DNA from 4 places in the Bradyrhizobium sp. ERR14 genome. Region 2 is predicted to be linked to each of the others. Evidence: riboswitches for the same ligand, from Rfam matches in the RefSeq annotation. Region 2 holds a riboswitch; each other region holds the start of a gene.
What was found. Region 2 has a riboswitch for cobalamin ahead of GGD62_RS31370 (TonB-dependent siderophore receptor). Riboswitches for the same ligand answer to the same signal wherever they lie in the genome.
Positions count from the first base shown of each region.

Region 1: linked by a shared signal. The riboswitch ahead of GGD62_RS39945 (ribonucleoside-diphosphate reductase subunit alpha) and the one ahead of GGD62_RS31370 (TonB-dependent siderophore receptor) in region 2 are both predicted to bind cobalamin.
Region 3: linked by a shared signal. The riboswitch ahead of metE (5-methyltetrahydropteroyltriglutamate--homocysteine S-methyltransferase) and the one ahead of GGD62_RS31370 (TonB-dependent siderophore receptor) in region 2 are both predicted to bind cobalamin.
Region 4: linked by a shared signal. The riboswitch ahead of GGD62_RS04885 (TonB-dependent receptor domain-containing protein) and the one ahead of GGD62_RS31370 (TonB-dependent siderophore receptor) in region 2 are both predicted to bind cobalamin.

Region 1 is NZ_JACIHD010000043.1:11,165-16,114, forward strand. Features, by position in the region: gene GGD62_RS39940 (ribonucleotide-diphosphate reductase subunit beta) at 1-936, opposite strand, end outside; gene GGD62_RS39945 (ribonucleoside-diphosphate reductase subunit alpha) at 927-2,867, opposite strand; cobalamin riboswitch at 2,972-3,186, opposite strand; partial or broken gene GGD62_RS39950 (hypothetical protein) at 3,207-3,447, opposite strand; partial or broken gene GGD62_RS39955 (transposase) at 3,914-4,090, shown strand; partial or broken gene GGD62_RS39960 (IS110 family transposase) at 4,335-4,950, opposite strand, start outside.
Region 2 is NZ_JACIHD010000017.1:62,536-67,485, forward strand. Features, by position in the region: gene cobF (precorrin-6A synthase (deacetylating)) at 1-302, shown strand, start outside; gene cobT (nicotinate-nucleotide--dimethylbenzimidazole phosphoribosyltransferase) at 313-1,365, shown strand; gene GGD62_RS31365 (histidine phosphatase family protein) at 1,358-1,930, opposite strand; cobalamin riboswitch at 2,003-2,205, shown strand; gene GGD62_RS31370 (TonB-dependent siderophore receptor) at 2,322-4,670, shown strand; gene GGD62_RS31375 (PepSY domain-containing protein) at 4,683-4,950, shown strand, end outside.
Region 3 is NZ_JACIHD010000012.1:141,204-146,153, forward strand. Features, by position in the region: gene GGD62_RS27960 (nodulate formation efficiency C protein) at 958-1,788, opposite strand; cobalamin riboswitch at 2,676-2,879, shown strand; gene metE (5-methyltetrahydropteroyltriglutamate--homocysteine S-methyltransferase) at 2,982-4,950, shown strand, end outside.
Region 4 is NZ_JACIHD010000001.1:980,014-984,963, forward strand. Features, by position in the region: gene GGD62_RS04875 (hypothetical protein) at 1-75, shown strand, start outside; gene GGD62_RS04880 (hypothetical protein) at 294-875, opposite strand; gene GGD62_RS04885 (TonB-dependent receptor domain-containing protein) at 929-3,166, opposite strand; cobalamin riboswitch at 3,280-3,495, opposite strand; gene GGD62_RS04890 (hypothetical protein) at 3,539-3,802, opposite strand; gene GGD62_RS04895 (hypothetical protein) at 3,902-4,111, opposite strand; gene GGD62_RS04900 (hypothetical protein) at 4,250-4,426, opposite strand; gene GGD62_RS04905 (adenylate/guanylate cyclase domain-containing protein) at 4,551-4,950, opposite strand, start outside.

The DNA of each region.
Region 1 (4,950 bases), on a different contig from region 2:
CAATGGATGCGGCTTGAGCTGGATGAATCCGCCCTCCTTGGCCTCGAAGAAGCCGAAGACCGGGGCAATCCGCAGCTGGGTCAGTCGCCAGTCGGCGACATAGCGGACGTAGGCGTGGATCTGCTCAGCTCGCATGCCCTCGATCTTGCCGAGCCCGAAGGCGAGGTCGACGAAGTTCTCCTCCAGCTTCACCATGGTCTTGGCGACGTCCACGATGTCGTCACGGACAGCGCGCGTCACTGCGCCGGTTTCGCGGTGCCATTCGTGAAACAGCATGATGATACCCTCACAATGCAGACTCTCGTCGCGCACTGACCAGCTTACGATCTGTCCCATGCCGTTCATTTTGTTGTAACGCGGGAAGTTGAGCAGCATGGCGAAGCTCGCGAACAACGCCATGCCTTCGGTGAAGGCGCCGAACATCGCCAAGGTCCGAGCGACATCGGCCACGCTGTCGACGCCGAACTCGTGCATGTAGTCCGCCTTGGCGCGCATCTCGGCATAGCCGCGGAATGCCTCGAACTCGGTCTTGGGCATGCCGAGCGTCTTGAGCAGCAGCGCATAGGCGTCGATGTGGACCGTCTCCATGTTGCTGAAGGCCGACATCATCATCTGAACAGTGAGCGGCTGGAAGATCGGGATGTAGCGCTTGAGATAGTTGTCCCCGACCTCGATGTCCGACTGAGTGAAGAAACGAAAGATTTGGGTGAGCAGCGCGCGCTCGCTGGGGGTGACGCGGTCCGACGCCCAGTCCTTGAGGTCGGCGCCGAGCGGCACCTCCTCGCCCATCCAATGGGTCTGCTGCTGGCGCTTCCAGAGCTCGTAAGCCCAGGCGTAGCGATCGACATCATAGGTTCCGGTCGAGTCGAGCAGCCCCACTCGTCCCTTGCCGATCAGCGTACGCGGATCGACGGCCGAAAGATCGATCACTGACATGCAAGGCACTCCTCATAATCAGTACGCTGCGGCTGCGGCGCCGCCACCTCGTCGCTGTCGCCGATCTTGCCGGCGAACGACGCGCGCGAGATAGACTTTGAGCGGCAGTAGTAGAGGCTTTTCAATCCGCACTGCCATGCCGTCCAGTGCAGCATGTGAAGGTCCCATTTATCGACATCGGCTGGGAGATAGAGGTTGATCGACTGGCTTTGGCAGATGAACGGGGCGCGGTCGGCGGCAAGCTCGACGATCCAGCGCTGGTCGATCTCGAAAGCGGTGCGAAAGATCGCTTTCTCGTGCTCCGACAAGATGTCGAGACGGGCCACCGATCCTTCGTGTGCTATAATCGACTGCCACATCGCCGAAGTGTCGGCGCCCTTCGCCGCAAGCACTTTGGCGAGATGCGGATTACGCACCGAGATGGCGCCGGACAATGTCTTATGGGTGTAGATGTTGGCCGGGATTGGCTCGACGCAGGCGCTGGTGCCGCCGCAGATGATGCTGATCGAGGCGGTCGGCGCGATTGCGATCTTATGGCTGAAGCGCGCCATCACGCCGCGTTCCAGGGCATCCGGGCACGGACCACGCTCGCGCGCGAGCGTCACGGATGCCGCGTCGGCGTCGCGACGGATTTTTCGGAACATGTTCAGATTGAACGACTTGGCCATGACACTTTCCATTGGAATGCCCTTGGCCTGCAGGAAGGAGTGGAAGCCCATGACGCCGAGGCCGACGGAGCGCTCACGCAGGGCAGCGTAGCGGGCACGCTTCATGCCGTCCGGCGCCACCGTGATGAAGTGGCTGAGCACGTTGTCGAGGAAGCGCATGACATCCTCGATGAAGGTGGGCTCCTCACTCCACTGGTCCCAGGTCTCGAGGTTGAGCGACGACAGACAGCAGACCGCGGTGCGCTCCTCGTCGCGATGATCGATGCCGGTCGGCAGGGTAATTTCGCTGCACAGGTTGGAGGTCGAGACCTTGAGGCCCAGCTCGCGCTGATGCGTGGGGAGCGCGCGGTTTACGGTGTCGATGAACAAGAGATAAGGCTCGCCAGTCTGGAGCCGGTTCTCAAGGATGCGTTGCCACAGCTGGCGGGCATCGATCTGGCGGACGACCTCGTTAGTCTTCGGGCTCCGCAGTGCGAACACGGTGCCGGCGCCCACGGCACGCATGAACTCATCGGTGACGTTGACGCCGTGATGCAGGTTGAGGCTCTTTCGGTTGAAGTCGCCGGACGCCTTGCGAATCTCGAGGAACTCCTCGATCTCGGGATGGTGGATATCGAGATAGACCGCCGCCGAGCCGCGCCGCAACGAGCCCTGGCTGATCGCCAGCGTCAGGCCGTCCATGACGTGGATGAACGGGATGATGCCTGAAGTGACGCCGCCCTTCACCTTCTCGCCGATCGAGCGAACATTGCCCCAGTAGGTGCCGATGCCGCCGCCGTTGGAAGCAAGCCAGACGTTCTCGTTCCAGGTACCGAGGATGCCTTCGAGCGAGTCCGCCACCGAGTTGAGGAAGCAGGAGATCGGCAGGCCGCGCGTGGTCCCGCCGTTGGAGAGCACCGGTGTGGCCGGCATGAACCATAGCCGGGACATCGCATCATAGAGACGTTGGGCATGCGCAACATCGTCCGCGAAAGCGCAAGACACCCGCCTGAACATGTCCTGGTAAGTTTCGCCGGCGAGCAGATAACGGTCGGTCAGCGTCAGCTTGCCGAACGACGTCAACAAGTCGTCGCGCGACGGATCGAGCGTGAGGTCGGCCGGCTTTGGCGATGGCGCGAGGGGCCACGGCAGCGGAGCCGGCGATGGCGAAAGGGGCACCAGACACGGCTCAGGCGCGGCAGGCTTCGCCTGCGCTAGGCGCGGCCGCACACTCGGTGGCGCGACGAGATGACCATGCTGATCGAAATCGTAAGACGGCGACATCGGCAACCCCGCGATGTTTGAGGCTGGGGGCCGTGCGGACGACTTGCGAGGAGATCGGACAAATATCACCAGCTGCAAGCGACCCACCGGGGCACCCCGCCCGAGGACTTTCGTTCAGTCGCGGCAGGTCTCCTGGCTCGCGGGTCGCTGGGGCTGTCGGCCTTCCCAGCGCTGTCGCGCCAGTGACCATGATGACAACCGCTCGCCGCTTACAGTTGCGGGGGCAGCCTCGGAATAGCCGTTGCCGGCGCACCGGGTTCCCTCTTAGCTTCCATCCTACGAGATGCGGGAATGGAAGACCGTGACGGGCTACATATAGGCGCCGCTCGCGGAGATTCGTCAAGGCGGCGCCGTCAAGTTAACGAATTGGAGCAGCCCCGAGGTCAAGGTTCGGCGAGCGCTTGTCGTGGAGATCTCGCGCCAAGTCGCAAAGGCTCGCTCGCGCGAAACACGACGGGAAGTCGGCAGTGACGGCTCCGAGAGAGAGGATGTGGAAAAGGTTCGCGACCTGATCATGAACTGAGAGAAGTTGAGCCTGACGGGACGATTTGAAACGCTTCATGATCCGATCGCGTCGCCTGTTACCCTTCCGGCGTTCCTGGTCTGGACTATCCCTTCACCCGGCGATGTCCGCTGTAAGTGCTTCCCGTCGAGTCTCTACCCCTCGCCCTGGCAGGGGCTTGGCTCGGGGAATCACTTTCCAACTGAAAGTGCGTTATGTGATGGGCCACGCGACCGTGGGGCTCGCAGGCGGCGTGGACGCGCGCTTTGTTCACGATTCCAAAAGCTGCTTGGTTTGCCTCCATGAACATTGGAAGGACGAGAAACATATATCCAAACCGCGTCTCGATAATACCGGAATCGTCACGCCGTTAGGGTGCAATGCGCCTACATTCACCGGAGGAGGCTTTGATCTGCAAGAAGTCTCGCTTGAAGTCGTCCGCAGTGCGGTCGGATTGCTCTCAGAAGGGAAGTACGACCCTGACCTTGCCCCACGGGCATAATCCAGTTTGAAGTTCGTTCTGGCCCACGACAAGGACCAGAGCATGAAGCGCAGCCGCTTTTCGGAAGAGCAGATCATCGGGATTTTGAAGGAGCACGAGGCCGGCGTTTCGGTTGCCGACCTGTGCCGCTAGCACGGCGTCAGCGACGCCAGCATCTACAAATGGAAGGCGAAGTTCGGCGGTATGGAGGTGTCGGAGGCTAAGCGGCTGAAGGCACTGGTGTATGGTCCGCCCCGTCCGTGCAAGGGTTCGTAACAGCAAAAATGACGCTTACAGTTGCATAAATGTATCCGGCCTCTCGCGAGTGGACTGCGGTTGCAGCCAGGCCATGATGAGATCCGCGCACGCCGTTCCCAATAAATGGTTCGGGCACGAAGCCCGCTTTTTTGCACAGGGCTTACGGCATGTTGATCCACTGTTTCGTCATCACTGTTCCCGAGCCTTGCAATCGAAGCCAGAAGCGTCAGGTGAAAGCAGGATCTCTGCGTTCGTAGAGAGCTCCAGGCTTGTTCAAGACCACCCAGACAATGCGGGCCATCTTGGCCGCTAGGGCGACAACGGCCTTGTTCGGATGCATCCGAGCCTGCAGCCCGTCGAGCCAGTTTCCTAGGCGATCGCGCGTCCGGTCCAAATGCCGGAAGCAAGATCGCGCGCCATGCACTAAAAGTTTTCTCACATAACGGTTGCCGCGTTTGCTGACGCCAAGCAACGTCTGTTTTCCGCCGGTCGAGTATTGCCTGGGCACTAACCCCAGGCAGCAAGGTCGCGGGCCTTGCGAAACTGCAGCCCATCACCGATCGCGGCAAGTACAGCGGTCGCACCCAATACGCCGATACCAGGGATTGTCATCAGCCGGCGTGTGACGTCCTCCCGATCGGCGACCGCTTCGATCTCCTGTGTCACTTCGCGGATCCGTTCTTCGAGGCGGCGGAGATCAGCGAAAAAATCGCCCACCAGGCGACGCATCACTGGTGACAAATCGTTTCCTTCGTCATTCAAAGCGCGCGGCAACTCGAGTTTGAATATTCCGGCACCCTGACGCAAAGGTACGCCGTACTCGAGGCAGAAAGCCCGCATCT
Region 2 (4,950 bases):
CGCTGCCGCTCAACGATATCGGCGAGCCTTTTCTGGTCACGACGGGGCGGCGCTTGCGTGAAGGCGGCTGGCCGGCAGGGGTGGATACCGTTGTTGTAATGCTCGACGGCGGCACGGCATTCCAGTCGCTTGATCCAGCCGGGATTCAAATCTATTGGGGCGCCTATCTCGGCATGCCCGATCAGATCGTCATGTCCGGCGTGCTCGCCGAGGTTGGCCCGCGCATCGTCGCGGCGCGGCAGGAAGCGCGCGAGCGGCACGGCTGGATCATGGACAGCTACATTCTCAAGCGCAGGCCGTAAGCGAGGCAGCATGCTCCCCGAATGGGTCACCCAAACTTGCCCCGAGATCTCCGCGGCCCATCGCGAGGCGGCAATCGCGCGGCAGGCGCAATTGACAAAGCCGACCGGTGCACTCGGCCGGCTGGAGCAGCTCGCAATCGAGCTTGCGGGCCTGCAGGCGACCGAACAGCCGCGTGCCGCACGGGCGCCGATCATTGTCTTCGCCGGCGACCACGGCATCGTCGCGCAGGGCGTCTCAGCCTATCCGCAAGCCGTGACCATCGCGATGATGGCGAATTTTGCCTCCGGCGGCGCCGCGATCTCGGTGCTGGCGCGCGAGCTTGGCTCGAGCCTGGACGTCGTCGACGCCGGCACGCTGGCAACGGCGGCGATGGCGGGTGTCATCACCGACAAGCCGCGCCATGGCACGCGCGATTTCAGCGTCGAAGCCGCGCTCGCACCCGCCGAGCTGGCGTTTGCGTTCGAGGCCGGCCAGCGCGCGGTTGCGCGCGCGCAAGCCAATCAGCCCGATCTCTTGATCTTCGGCGAGATGGGGATCGGCAACACCACCACGTCGGCGGCGATCGCGGCGGGCCTGCTCGGCATCAGCGCCGAAGAGATCGCGGGCAGCGGCACCGGCGTCGATGCGGCCGGCCGCGCACATAAGGCCCGCGTGATCGACGCGGCGATCGCGCGTCACGGCGTTGGCGGCGCTTCGCCGGAAAAAATCCTATGCGCCGTTGGCGGCCTCGAGATCGCGGCGATCTCAGGTGCGATCATCGCGGCGGCGCAGCGCCGTATTCCCGTATTGATCGATGGCTTCATCGTATCGGTGGCAGCGCTCGCAGCAGTGCGGCTCAATCCGTCGTGCCGGCCGTTCCTGCTGCCGTCGCATCAATCTGCGGAGCAGGGGCATCGGCTGGTGCTGCGCGCACTGAACGTGCAGCCCTTGATCAGCCTCGATCTCCGGCTCGGAGAGGGATCGGGCGCCGCCATCGCGCTGCCGCTGGTGCGGCTCGCCTGTAGCCTTCACAACGGCATGGCGACGTTCGCGCAGGCCAATGTGCCTGACAGACCTAACTGATCCGCTGATTGACGGAAACGACACGCCAGCCGGCCGCGAGGCGATCGATCCGGGTCAGCGACAGCGGATCGACCACGAAGCGCAAGGCGCCCTGCGGCGTCAGATCCAGCGCGATGCAGAGCGCGGCGCGGATGGTGCCGGAATGCACGACGAGCGTGGCCGATCCGGCTGCGATCCGCGACAGGCCCAGCCGGACACGCGCGACCTGATCCGCAAAGCTTTCGCCGCCCGGCGGCCGTCCGCCAGCCGGATCGCTCCAGAACTGCGCATAGGCCTCGCCGCGGGTCGCCTCGAGTTGGTCATGGCGATGGCCGGTCCAGTCACCAAAATCCTGCTCGCGGAATTCATTGACCAGCTTCGGCTCGAGCCCCAGCGCGCGTGCCGTCTCGATCGTGCGCCGCGACGGGCTGGCATAGCCGGCGGCATCCGGTGGCAGGCGCCGTCGCACAGCGTCCAGTTGCACGCGATCGCTGAGATCGGCCGGCGCGTCGGCGGCATGGATGGTGCCTGTGACGCCCGCGACGGGCGCGTGCCGTATCAACCAGAGGAAGGTCTCGCCTTCCATGCTCATCTCCAAGGAAGTTGGTCGTTGTGGCCATAACGCCGCAACTGGCACATTGACTCTGTTGTGATGGTAATCCTAGATGCTCGCGACGGTTTCCCCGAGAGGGGATGAAAAGGGAATACGGTGCGGGGACATTGTCCCCAACGCCGTGGCTGCCCCCGCAACTGTGAGCGGATAATCCTTCGTCAGAAGCCACTGGGTCCTCGGTCCCGGGAAGGCGACGAAGTGGTGATGACCCGCGAGCCAGGAGACCTGCCGTCAGCCGTGGTCACACGCGAAGATGTCGGTCGGGGAGTACAGACATTCGGCTTCATCGGACGGCTGAAGAGCCAAAAGGTGAGACCTCGTTCGCTGTGACGTGCCACTGACGTCATACCGAGGTCCGAAAACCGTGTCTTCCATCCGTATCGTACGACCGCGACAATTCATGCTCGCATCCGCTGCGCTCACATCCTTTGCCGCGCTCGATCTGCCCGCTGCGCTGGCGCAGCAGGCCCGGGAACCCCTGCCGCCGGTCGAAGTATCGCCGGCCCAATCCCGCAAGCAGGCCAAGCCTGCCGGCCGGGAGGCGCAGAGCACGCGCCGGGAAGCAGCGCGCAGGCCGGCGGCCGCAGCAGCGATGCCGAAGCCCGTCGTGCCGGCTGCGGCACTCCCGACGCCGCTCAACAGCAATGCCGTCGCCGAAAGTGCCTCGCGGCTCGGCCTGACGGTGCGACAGACGCCCGCGACCGTCGAGGTGATCTCCGCCGAGACCATGCGCGAGCAGGGCTATCGCACTGTGTCCGACGTGGCCCAGGGCGCGGTCGGCGTCACCGCCGGCGATAATCCGGCCGAACCTTCCGCCTTCTCCATGCGCGGCTTCACCAACAGCCAGATCAACACGCTCTACAACGGCATCAAGATCGGCCCGCAGAACATGACCTCGCGGATCATGGACACCGCCAATCTGGAAGCCGTGGAATTCCTGAAGGGCCCGGCCTCGCTGATCTCGGGTGAAGGCGCCGCCGGCGGCGCGATCAATTTTGTGACCAAGCAGCCGCACACGGGACCGATCCGGAACGAAGCTGATTTCTCCTGGGATTCGCTGAATTCGTTCCGCGCGCATTACGGCTCGGGCGGCAGCACCAACGTCCAAGGCCTCGACTATCGCTTCGACATCAGCCGTTCCGCGCTCAACGGCTTTGCCGACGACACCAATACCAAGATGCTCGATGTGTCCGGCCAGCTCAATTACCGCATCTCCGACAGTCTCAAGATCTGGGGCGCGATCGAGTATCGCGAGGACCGTTCGAAAGCCTATTGGGGCGCGCCGCTGGTGCCGATCGCCTTCAGCGGCTCGCACGCGACGACGAGGATCGTCTCCGGTAATTACTTCAACAGGACTGATCTTGGCGCGGTCACGATCGACGACCGCACCTTCAATACCAACTACAACGTCCTCGACAATCGCAATGTCGCGCAGGAGGTGTGGCTGCGCGGCGGCTTCGAGCTGAAGCTGGCGCCGGACCTGACGCTGAAGAGTCAAGCCTATGGCTACGGCGCCGAGCGCACTTGGTTCAACAACGAGATCGAGGCGTTCGATTCCACCAACAACCAGGTGTATCGCGAGCGCTTCTATGTCGCGCACAGCCAGCGCCTCGTCGGCAACATCACCGATTTGATCTGGGACGCTGATATCGCGGGTTTCGACAATCGGCTGGTCACGACGTTGTCATCGAGCTATCTCGACTTCGTCAGGCCGGGCGCGGCAAACTTCCCGAACGATTATGTCTCGCTGGTCGATCCCAACCGCGGCTTTTACGGCTCGCTCACGACGCAGCAGCAGACCGCGCGCATCAACAACGAGGCGCTGTCGTTCGAGGACCGGCTGAAGCTGACGCGGACCTTCGCGCTGATCGGCGGCCTGCGCGTCGAGCATATCGGGCTCGACCGCAATTCGACCGATTCCGCCGGGCTTGTGAGAGCCGGCTTTCCGTTCACGAAAGACTGGGCGCCGGTGACGGGCCGCATCGGTTACACCTGGGAAGCCGTGCCCGGCCTGACCTTCTTCAGCCAATACGCAACCGGCGCCGACGTCGCCGCGAACACCAGCTTCCTGCTGTTGCCGACCCAGCCGCTCGATCTGACGACCTCGCGTACCTACGAGACCGGCGTCAAGCACCTGTTCTGGGACAACAGGGCGGAGTGGTCGTTCTCGGCCTACGACATCGTGCGCAAGAACGTCTATGCCGCGGCCGGCGGCATGGCGCTCAACATCGCCGGGCGCCAGGAATCGAAGGGCGTCGAGCTTGCCGCTTCGGTTCGTCCGATCGATCCGCTGCGTCTGTGGGGCAACATCGCCTATGTCGATGCCCGCTATGCCGACTACAATTTCGCCGGCGGCTCGTTCTCCGGCAATACGCCGCCAAACGTGCCGCGCATTGTGGCGAATGTTGGCGCGTCCTGGCGCTTCTTCACGCCCTGGCCGGTAGAGCTCGGCATCACTGGCCGCCATGTCGGCGACCGCTACAACACCGATGCCAATGTCGTGACGATGAAGGCGTATACCGTCGCCGACGTCTATGCCTTCGTCGACATTCCCAAGACGGTGTTCAACGCGGTCGATCAGGCCCGCCTGACCTTCCGCGTCCGCAACATCACCGATAAGCGCTATGCGATCTGGGGCGATCCATTCTATCCCGACCAGATCCTGCTCGGCGCGCCCAGGACCTACGAGCTTTCGGCCGCGTTCAAATGGTAGGATCATGAACGCATGATGGGCGCGATCGTCCTTACGCATCGCTGGCTCGGGATCGCGTTCTGCCTGCTGTTCGCGATGTGGTTCGCGACGGGGATCGTGATGCACTTCGTGCCGTTTCCGTCGCTGACGGAAGCGGAACGGTTTGCCGGCCTGGCGCCGGTGGATCGCGAAGCGGCGAGGATCCCGGTTGCGGCGGCGGTCGCTGTGAGCGGGGTCGTGGACGCCGTGCGCGTCCGGCTGATCCAGCGGAGCGATGCAGCGGTCTACATTGTGTCGGGAT
Region 3 (4,950 bases), on a different contig from region 2:
TGGAACGGCAACCTCCGTGGCTTCGTTGTATACGCACCGGGCGAGGGGTAAGCCGCCCGCGTGTTCGGAGGATCGCGAGTGTCATCCTGATGCCATTCGGTGCGAGGCCTCAATCCACAACATGGTTGCCCCATCGCGGCACTCGGGCAGGGTAGCTCTGGTGCGGTTTAGCCGACTCAAGCTGCAAATCATTCGCAACGACCTCACTACACAATGGGAATGAAATGGTTGCAGCGCCCCGGAATTTTCCGGTCTCTTCCTACGCGCTTGAAGTGGATGGTCGACTCAGAGCCGAATTCGCAACCAGAGACGCCGCCAGGGCAGGCGGAGCAGAACGAAAGAGGCGGTTTCCCACGCTTCAAATCCGGATATTTGACGCGCAGACGAATGCGCGCGAGGAAATCTAGCGCCGACTCAGTTCGGTCCTCGAAGCTTCGCGCACGGCTCCGGGGCTCTCGCCGTGGGCACTCGGAAAAGGGCCGGTGCTCAGAGGGCATTGCCGGCCCACTGACACTGCCCGATTACCGTCTTAACGCGTTTCGTCGCAGCACTCGATCCCGCGTGCCGCCTCGGCGTCGTCATGCTTACGCTCTTGCGGGTGCCAGTCAGTCGCGCGATGGGCGGCGCACAGCCGGATCGGGCTTGGGCCCGAAGCATCTTCAGGCCCGGTCCCTTGAAGAGTGGCATGGAGGAGGTGGTTCCCTCGTGGATTGGTGTCCTCCCACCGCGTCGGGCGCGCCGGGGGCCAAATCTCGCCAGCTGGCACGCGCCGCTGAGCTCGGCTACTCGCAGAAGGAATCGGAGGCAATCGTGCTGCCCGACTTTTTCCTGACGGGCTGAAAGCTGCAGGAAAGGCTCGCGACTGCTGAAGGCGTAAACTAGAGCTAATATGTCTGTAGTTGCTCAGACGTTCGGCCGTAAAGGAGCTACGGCGCGATCTTGCTCTGCGCGACCATTTTAGCGAGGGCCTTCGCTCCCCTCTAACTCTTCCTGTTCCTTTGGCTCCATGCGAGCGAACCAGGAGCCAGGAGGAAAGGCCGCGATACGCTTGGCAAAGGAGGATTGCGGCTCCCAATCTTGCCCTTCGCTCTTCTCGAAAGTGATGACCCCGTTGTATGTAAAAAAACGGGGCCCTGGGATATTACAGTTCACTAAAAGCAAAACGCGCCACAGATCACCTTTCTCGGTCGGCTTGTCATTCTGCTTCGGCAAGTAGTCCACTCCAACAGGTTCAACGATAGTGCAGCGGCCCTGCCGCAGAAGATCGCCGAGCCGGCCTTGCATGGTCGTCACAAAGTTGAAGTTGCTCGGATCATGCAGAAAGCCAAAATTTGCGTCCCTTTCGCCATCCTTGACTTCACTGGCGATCAACGAGAGCGCCAGGGCGCGCCAGCCCAATTCCATCGGTTTGGCATAGGTCGACGCAAGTTGAATCGTGCCGTCGAGCGCGATCTTCCAGGTGATAACGTACTGTTCGTCTGATGTATCATCGCGGTGCCTGGTCCACGAAACGAAAACATGGTCATTTTCGTCAAGTTCAGCGACGCCCCACATTCGAGGGACGAACTGCGCCACCTTCGAGACATTGGAGATAATTTGTTCTATTGTCTCGCCGTCTTGCGCTCGCCACGTTGACTTGAATCTTTCGATAAGGGGGCTCTCGTTGGCGCGAACACTGTTGTTCGTCGCAGCCAACCCGGCCAGGCAGATCAGGGATTGACCGAGACAAAACCATAACGCGCGTCTTCCAGACATTTTCCTCATAACTGTCAGCCTATCTGCTTTCATCCACACGTCATTCTAAAGCGGGGCAACCTTTAACCTGCTATGCGCGAGCGCAAGAAGTTAGCGGCGACGCGACGGGGAGACCGATGGTGTCCCGTGCGAGCAGGCACTCCCCTCTATGTCACGCGCCGCTAACTTCGCTGCCGGCGACAGCTTCAATTTGCTGTGCCGGACATGCCCAGCAGGAGGAGACTGGGCATGCCGAAGTCTTGCATTCTTCGTGCCAGGTGATGGACGGTATTTCACACCGCTTTTGTGTCCTCTTTGTCGACTTTCCGACTGGCAGGTCTCGATGTTTCCTTTCAGCGCTATCCAGCGCGGCTTATGCATCCTCGTCACGCGACGGTTTGGTCCGGTATCGTTGCCAGAATGTGCGTTTCGATCTCTGCCATGCGTTTGGGCATTTGCGGCCAATGGGCCATGGTGCGTTTGGCGCTCCCTCGCGACACGCGGCGCTTCGAGAACAGCCTCAGTCCGGAGCGCTTTGCACTCGACGGCCAACCACGCGAAGCCGATCTTCACCACCGAGCATTTTGAGTCTTGCTGAACTGCAAATCAACGTGCTGGCGGGGTATGTTGCTGGCCTTGCCAGCTGGGGCCTATTCAACACGGATCCTGTTGGCCGAGAAGGTGACTGGATGGTGGACGTGCTCAAGAACCGCTGGGAAGCCGGAGATGCGTTCTGCTCGAGGTGGCAGTCCCGACCCGCGCAAGCCGCATTTGTCCCAATCTGGCGTGCGGCCCGCGGGCAGCTGCGATGGTCATTCCGATATCGCCGATTGAAAGCGCTTCTACATCATCTCAACGTGATGCACGGTGATTCGCGTAGCAGATGTCGCAGCATCAGCGTGAGACATAATCTGAGAGGTTGACGGAAGACTTCTCTTGCCGATAATCCAAGCCGTCGAGGTTCTCCGGTTTCCATTTGATCCGGAGCTAAGAGGGAAGCCGGTGACAATGCCGGCGCTGCCCCCGCAACTGTGAGCGGCAAGCCGCTGTCCAAAGACGTCACTGAAGCCTGCGCGGCTTCGGGAAGGCCGGACAGAAGCGATGACCCGCGAGCCAGGAGACCTGCCCCGACAATATATTCGTCCACGGGCGGGGTGTCCCGGTGGTGCGCCAAGCAGCCGTCGCACCGCGCGACTTCCCCTGCCTGCGTCCGCCATGGCCTTTGCCCCCAACATGGGGTTCACGCTATGACTCTTCTCTCGCTTCCGGTTGCCACCCTCGGAACGCCACGCATCGGTCCAAGGCGCGAGCTCAAACTCGCTCTCGAAAGTTACTGGGCCGGAAAAAGCAGCGAACAGCAGTTGCTCGAGGACGCAGCTGGCCTGCGTGCCGCGAACTGGGCTCGTCAGAAATCTATCGGCGTCACGGTCATTCCATCGAACGATTTCTCGCTGTATGACCAGGTGCTCGACACAAGTGTCATGGTTGGCGCCATCCCGGAGATCTACGCCTCGAAAACCGAATCCGTTTCGCTCAAGACGTACTTCGCCATGGCCCGCGGATCACAATGCGACGATCAGGATGCGAGTTGCGGTCACGGACCGCGCGGATTTGGCGCACCCGCGCAGGAGATGACCAAGTGGTTCGACACCAACTACCACTACATGGTCCCCGAGTTTCACAGGGGACAGACTTTCAGGCTATGCTCTCGCAAGCCGATCGAGGAGTATGAGGAAGCCAAGGCCCTTGGCTTTCAGACCCGCCCTGTCCTGATCGGGCCGGTCACATTCCTAAAGCTCGGCAAGAGTCCCGATCCTGCGTTCCAGCCACTCTCACTACTGGATGAACTGATACCGGCCTATATCGAGGTTCTGCAGGAATTGGCCAAACGTGGGGCAAATTGGGTTCAGTTCGACGAGCCCTGCCTGGTTCTTGATCTGGATGAGAGGGCGCGACAATCTTTGCGACATGCCTATGACCGGCTCGCCAAGGAGGGGCCGGCCATCAACATCTTAGTCACCAGCTATTTCGGCGATCTCGGGGACAATCTGGACACCGCCTTGAGCCTGCCAGTCGCCGGACTGCACCTCGATCTGGTTCGGGCGCCACAGTTGTTGGACCAGATCATCGCTGGCGGCCGAAGTGATCTCGTCATGTCGCTCGGTGTCGTCGACGGCCGGAATGTATGGCGGTCGAATCTGTCGTCGCTGCGCAAGCGGCTCGAACCCGCGATTGCGAAGCTCGGCAAGGATCGTGTACAGATTGCCCCATCCTGCTCGCTGCTTCATGTGCCGGTCGATGTTGAACTCGAAACCGGGCTCGCTTCCAACGTCAAGAGCTGGCTTGCTTTCGCGGTCCAGAAGATGCGAGAGCTCGCGATCCTGGCGCGGGCACTCGCAGGCGACCAGAATGTTGCGCTAGCTCTTGCCGAGTCGGAATGTGCCGCGACTGTCCGCCGGACTTCGCCGAAAATCCATGATGCCAATGTCGCTGTCCGGATGAAAGCGATCGACCAGACCATGCGTCGGCGCGCGAGCCCATTTGCCCGTCGTGCCGAGATCCAAAGCAATCGTTTCAGACTACCGGCTTTTCCTACCACGACGATCGGATCGTTTCCGCAGACCAAAGAAGTCCGGAATGCCCGTGCGGCGCATGCCCGAGGCGCTATGAGCGACGAGCAATACGACAGGTTCCTCAAGGAGGAGACGGCGCGCGCCGTACGCTGGCAGGAGGACATCGGTCTCGATGTTCTCGTGCACGGCGAGTTCGAACGCAATGACATGGTGCAGTACTTCGGTGAGCAACTCGCCGGCTTCGCGTTTACTAGGAATGGATGGGTCCAATCCTACGGATCGCGCTACGTCAGGCCACCGATCCTGTTTGGCGATGTAGTGCGGTCGAAGCCTATCACCGTAGGCTGGTGGCGCTACGCGCAATCACTAACGAGGAAGCCGATGAAGGCGATGTTGACCGGACCGGTGACGATCTTGAACTGGTCCTTTGTTCGCGATGATATTCCCAGAAGCGAGGTCTGCCGCCAGATTGCGCTCGCGATCCGAGACGAAATCCGCGATCTCGAGAATGCTGGTGCGACCATGATCCAGATCGACGAAGCTGCACTTCGCGAAGGATTGCCGTTGCGTCGATTGGAGTGGACCGCCTATCTCGACTGGGCCGTGGATTGCTTCCGCATCTGCTCATCCGGCGTCGCTGATC
Region 4 (4,950 bases), on a different contig from region 2:
GCCCTGCCCGCACCTCTCGTGCCGACGCTGCCGCGTCCACCGCAAGCCCGGCTCGCGACAGTGACGACCACATAGTCGCCCCTCTTGGATGAGCCGGGATGGACGACACATACGCCGAAACCGAATTTCGGTAAAGCGGAATATTTTTAGCGACGTGGATTGACAGAGGGCGAAACAGGCACGATCGCGTAGCCCGGATGGAGCGCCAGCGTAATCCGGGACGGTGCACAATGCCGGGCGAGCGGCCCCGGATTGCGCTTTGCTCCATCCGGGCTACGGCCACGATCGGCCGCTCAGGCCGACATCGCTCGGTTGCGCCCAGCCGGATCGCCCAGACGGACGATCTCACAGATGGCGACGAGGCCGGCGAGCCAGACGGCGCTGGTCAGTCCAATGCGCGTCACGATGGCTGCGGTGAAGGCGCCCTCGCCGCCGAGGAACGGCGTCGCGGCGAGCAGCGCGAGCTCGTAGATCCCGTAGGCGGCGACGAGCGTGATCGCCAGCATCAGTGGCGTGCGGCCCTGCGGCAGCAGGCCGAGCACCGTCGACGAGGCCGCGGTCGCCAGAAGCGCGGCCGCGCCGATCACGAAGCCCCAGGCAATGGTGCCGACGTCAACGGGATAATGCAGCACGCCGAAACCGATGGTCTGGTTGACGAGCCAGGCACCGGTGACGACGAGCAGCGCCGGACGCTGCGGCAGCATCGCCGCGGCAACGACGGCGAAGGTCGCGAACGGCGTGGCGCAGGCGAACGCAAAACTTGCGAGCGCGCATGACGCCGTCAGCAGCGCAAAGCAGAACATCGGCGCATGGCGCGGCGCGACCGGGTGAAGCCGGAAGCGATCGCCACCAGATGGCAGGATGCTGAGAGCCATGGTTGAATCTCCTTCTTTCGAATTCTAGTCCATTTAGGGGCCCGTGACGAAAATCAGAACGTTGCGCCGGCCTTGAGCAGATAGGTGCGGCCGGGCAGCGGATAGGCGCTGAAGCGGCCGTCCGTGAAGGTGCTCGCGATGGCGTAGTCGTAGTAGAGCGCGTTCAGCACATTGTTGATGCTGAGGGACCAGAAGTAGCGCTCAACCTGGCCGCTGAGCTTGAGATCGATCGTGCCGTTGGCGGGAATCGGCTTCTGGGTGCCCGCCTGGTCGTTGTCCATGCGTCGCTCGCTCCAGAAGCGCGCGGTGGCATCGAGCACCACGTAATTCTGCCAGATGTTCCAGGTGATGCCCGCACTCGCCGTGTAGCGCGACACCAGCGGCACGTCGTTGCCGGCCCAGATGCCTTCGCGGAAGACCGCGCGGGTGTAGGCCACGCCGGAGCGCAGCAGCAGGGCATCGTTGACGCGATAGGACAGGCTGGTCTCCGAGCCGTAGCGGCGGGTCGGATCGAGATTGGTGTTGTAGAACAGGACCGGATTGAAATGGACCTCGTTGGTGAGATCCATCAGATAGAGACTACTCTGCAGCTGCAATCCGCCTCCCTTGATGCGAACACCGCCCTCGATATCCCCAGAGGTCTGGGTCTTGAGCTGGAACGTTTGCGGGATCGCAGCGAAGGTCAAGGGATCGAAGGAAGGCCCCGAGGAAAGGCGCTCGTCGACATCAGGCGTGCGGAACGCGCGCGCAATGCGGCCGAACAGCGAGACCTGGTCGTTGAGGCGATGCTCGGCCCCGAGATGCAGCGCATATTGGGTCTCGTTGCTCGTCAGCGGCAGCGCGCCGATGTCGGCGTTGAAGGGAGCTGCCGGGTCGAAATTGTCGCGTGCCGCAAGTCTGACGTTCTGCACACGCGCTCCGTAGGAGATGTCCGTCGTGGACGCGATTCCCAATGTGTGCTGGACATAACCCGCAACCGTCTGCTGCCTGAGGTCGTAATTGTGCCAGGGGGAGAGCCCCTGCCCCGCGCCGCGGTTCTGCTCAAAGCTCGCATCGTAATAGTCGATGCCGGTCAGGAGCTGCGACGGCATGCCGAGCAGCAGGCTCTTCACGCTGAGCCGCGGTGTGATCGACCAATTCGTCAGATGGGAACCGACATAGGTCGACGTGAAGAACGCCGGAACCGGCGTCGGGGTGGAAAAGAAAGCACTCTGCTGCTTCTTGTCGCGCACGCCGCCGTCGACAATGAGATCGACGCCGTTGACCAGGGTCTTGGTGAAGCCCGCGGTCGCACCAAAACCCTGCTGGTTGGCGTAGTTGAACGGCGTGCTTGTCCCTCGCCGGTTGGCCCTGAGCTCGTCGAGGCCGATGGAGGGATCGACGGTGCGGCCGCCCGGCAGTCGCAGCTCCTGATTGTCGCCGCTGACGGTAAGAAAAGCACTCAGGCCCAGCGTCGTGTAGTTGAGATTGCCGACGCCGTTCTGCTGCGAATAGCGATTGTTGTCGCGGTAGCCATCGGTCCTGACCGTATTGCCGTAGAACGAGGTCGACCACGGACCGGAATTGAGCGAGGTCGAGACATTGCCGAGCCTGGTGTTGAACGAGCCGAAGCCGGCCTCGATGCGCGCGGTCACGGGCGGTCCGCCGACGCCATTTTTGGTAACGATGTTGATCACACCACCGACCGCGTTGTCGCCGTAGAGCACCGCGCCGGAATTTCCCCGCGTGACCTCGATGCGTTCGATCGAATTGAGCGGGATGGTGGAGAGGTCCACCTGCGCCATGTCGACGTCGTTCAACCGTCGTCCGTTGACCAGCACCAGCGTGTTGGCGGTGGCAAAGGCGCCGAAGCCACGCAGGTCCACGCTGGTCTTGGCGCCGATCTGGCCGCCATAGAGCGTCGTGAGTTGGGCCCCCGGCGTCTGCATCGCGATGATCTCGGCAAGCGTCTGCGATGGCGAATGCGCGATATCCGCGGCCATGATGACGGTCGTGGCAGCCCCGACGATGCCGCCGCCGCCGGCGGCAGCCTCACCGCCGGAGCCCGATGAGCCGGCGCCATTGCCTGCCGGCGCGACAGTCGTCCTCGCCCGCTGCCGAGTCGCCTCGCCGTCACCGATCGCCCTCGCCCGCGTGCGGTTGTGATCGTCGGGCTGCGTCACTTCGATCGGCGGCAATTGCTCGGCAAGCGCGTGCTGGGCGAAGGCGGAGGACAGATCGAGCGAATGGAAGGAAACGGATGCGAGCAGGCCGGCGGCAAGGCGCCTGGCGGCAGAGACGATACGGGACACAATTGTAACCTCGGTATGACGTCAGTGGCACGTCACAGCGAACGAGGTTTCACGGCAGAGCGATGGATTGCTCCGGTGAAGCTAATGTCTGTACTCCCCGACCGACATCTTCGCGTGTGACCACGGCTGACGGCAGGTCTCCTGGCTCGCGGGTCGTAACCTTGCGTCGCCTTCCCAGGACCGAGTTTCCCAGTGGCATGAGACGAAAGATTCACCGCTTACAGTTGCGGGGGCAGCCGTGGCGTTGAGACAGATCCCTGCGTTGGGACAATCCCGCACCACATTCCCTTTTGATCTCCCTGAGGAGAACCGTCGCCGATCATTTACGAGCCGTTGGCCCCGGGAGTCAATCGACCGGTCGATGCCGGGCGCTCAGGTCCGCCCTCGCACACGTTGCGCCTGGGCCCAGGCGACAGCGACGTCGCGCGGCGGAACATCGACGCGCTTGATCGGGGTCAATTCGCCGGAGGCCGAGACGATCGCGGTCTCCTCGCGACGACAGCGCGTGCAGACAAAGCGGACCTCGTGCGGGGACGCCGACCAGCTCGACCGCTTCACATTGGCCGCCATCGGCCAGGCATCACAATGCGAGCACGACACCAGAAATCGACCGGGATCGAGCATACCCATTTCCATCGGACTCCGCGTCCTGCCCACCTGCTTCAATGATTAACCCAAGTGAATCGTTCCGGTGCCCCAGCACCGCCCCTGGGTGCGCCGGAGAAAGCGGTAGCCTCAGCGCGCGCCCTTGAGGGTGCAGGAGGTGGTGCAGGTGACCGTGGTGCCGCGATCGCACGATTTGCACGCACTGACGCACTGGTTCATGTCGCGGGGATTGTAGCTGTAGTTCCGCATCGGGCAGGTCAGCGTCGAGCCGGTGATATCCTGCTCCTGGTCGCAGGCCGCCGTCATGAGCGCGACTATGATCACGGCAACGAGGCGCATGTGATTGCCCTGTCAAGCATGGCAAATGACACTCGCGAGGTGCGCTGCAATGCAGCGAACCCCGGCCTTTCCACCACGAGCGATCGCTCGCGACGTCAAGGATGCGCGCCAAACCTTAAGAACGGATTGCAGCCGGCGTCAGGCCGCAGCCTTGGTCGCGATCGCCTGCCGCATGTCCACCGCCAGCTGACGGTACTGTTCCGAGAGTTTCAGATAGAACTCGCGCTTGGTGCTGTCGGTGGCGAGCTTGGCGATCAGCTCGCATTCGGCGGTGAGCGTCTCGAACCGTTCCAGCCTGTCCTGAAGTTCCGTCATCGGCGTGTCCCCGTCAAACGCCTCAAGGACATCCAACCTAAGCCCGGGAAATAGGTCACGGCGAACATCGTTATCGAGTAGAAACGTTTTTTCCGGACAGGGCGGGCCGACCCAACAAAAACGGCTATTTCTGCTCCAGGCGCCAGGCGCCGTCCCACCCCTCCTCCGGCGGCTTGGCCTCGAATTGCGCGATGCGGCCGAGCATCGTGCGCGAGGGGCCGTCGCCGGGGACGGCTTCGAGCGCGGCGTTGAAGGCGGCGCGCGCCTCGTCGAAGCGGCGGGCCCGATAGGCCGCGAGCGCTTCGGCATAATGCGTGCGCAGGCTGTCCTGCGCGGCGGTGAGCGCGCCGGCCCGCGCCATCACCTCGAAGATCGGCTGCGGCGCGCTCTGGCCGGCGACCGCCAGACGATCGATCTCGCGCAATTCGAGCCGCGCTCCGATCGCATCAGCAGTTGCCTGCGAGATCAGGATGCGGGTGCCGTAGACCTTGTTGACGGCCTCCAGCCGCGACGCCAGGTTCACG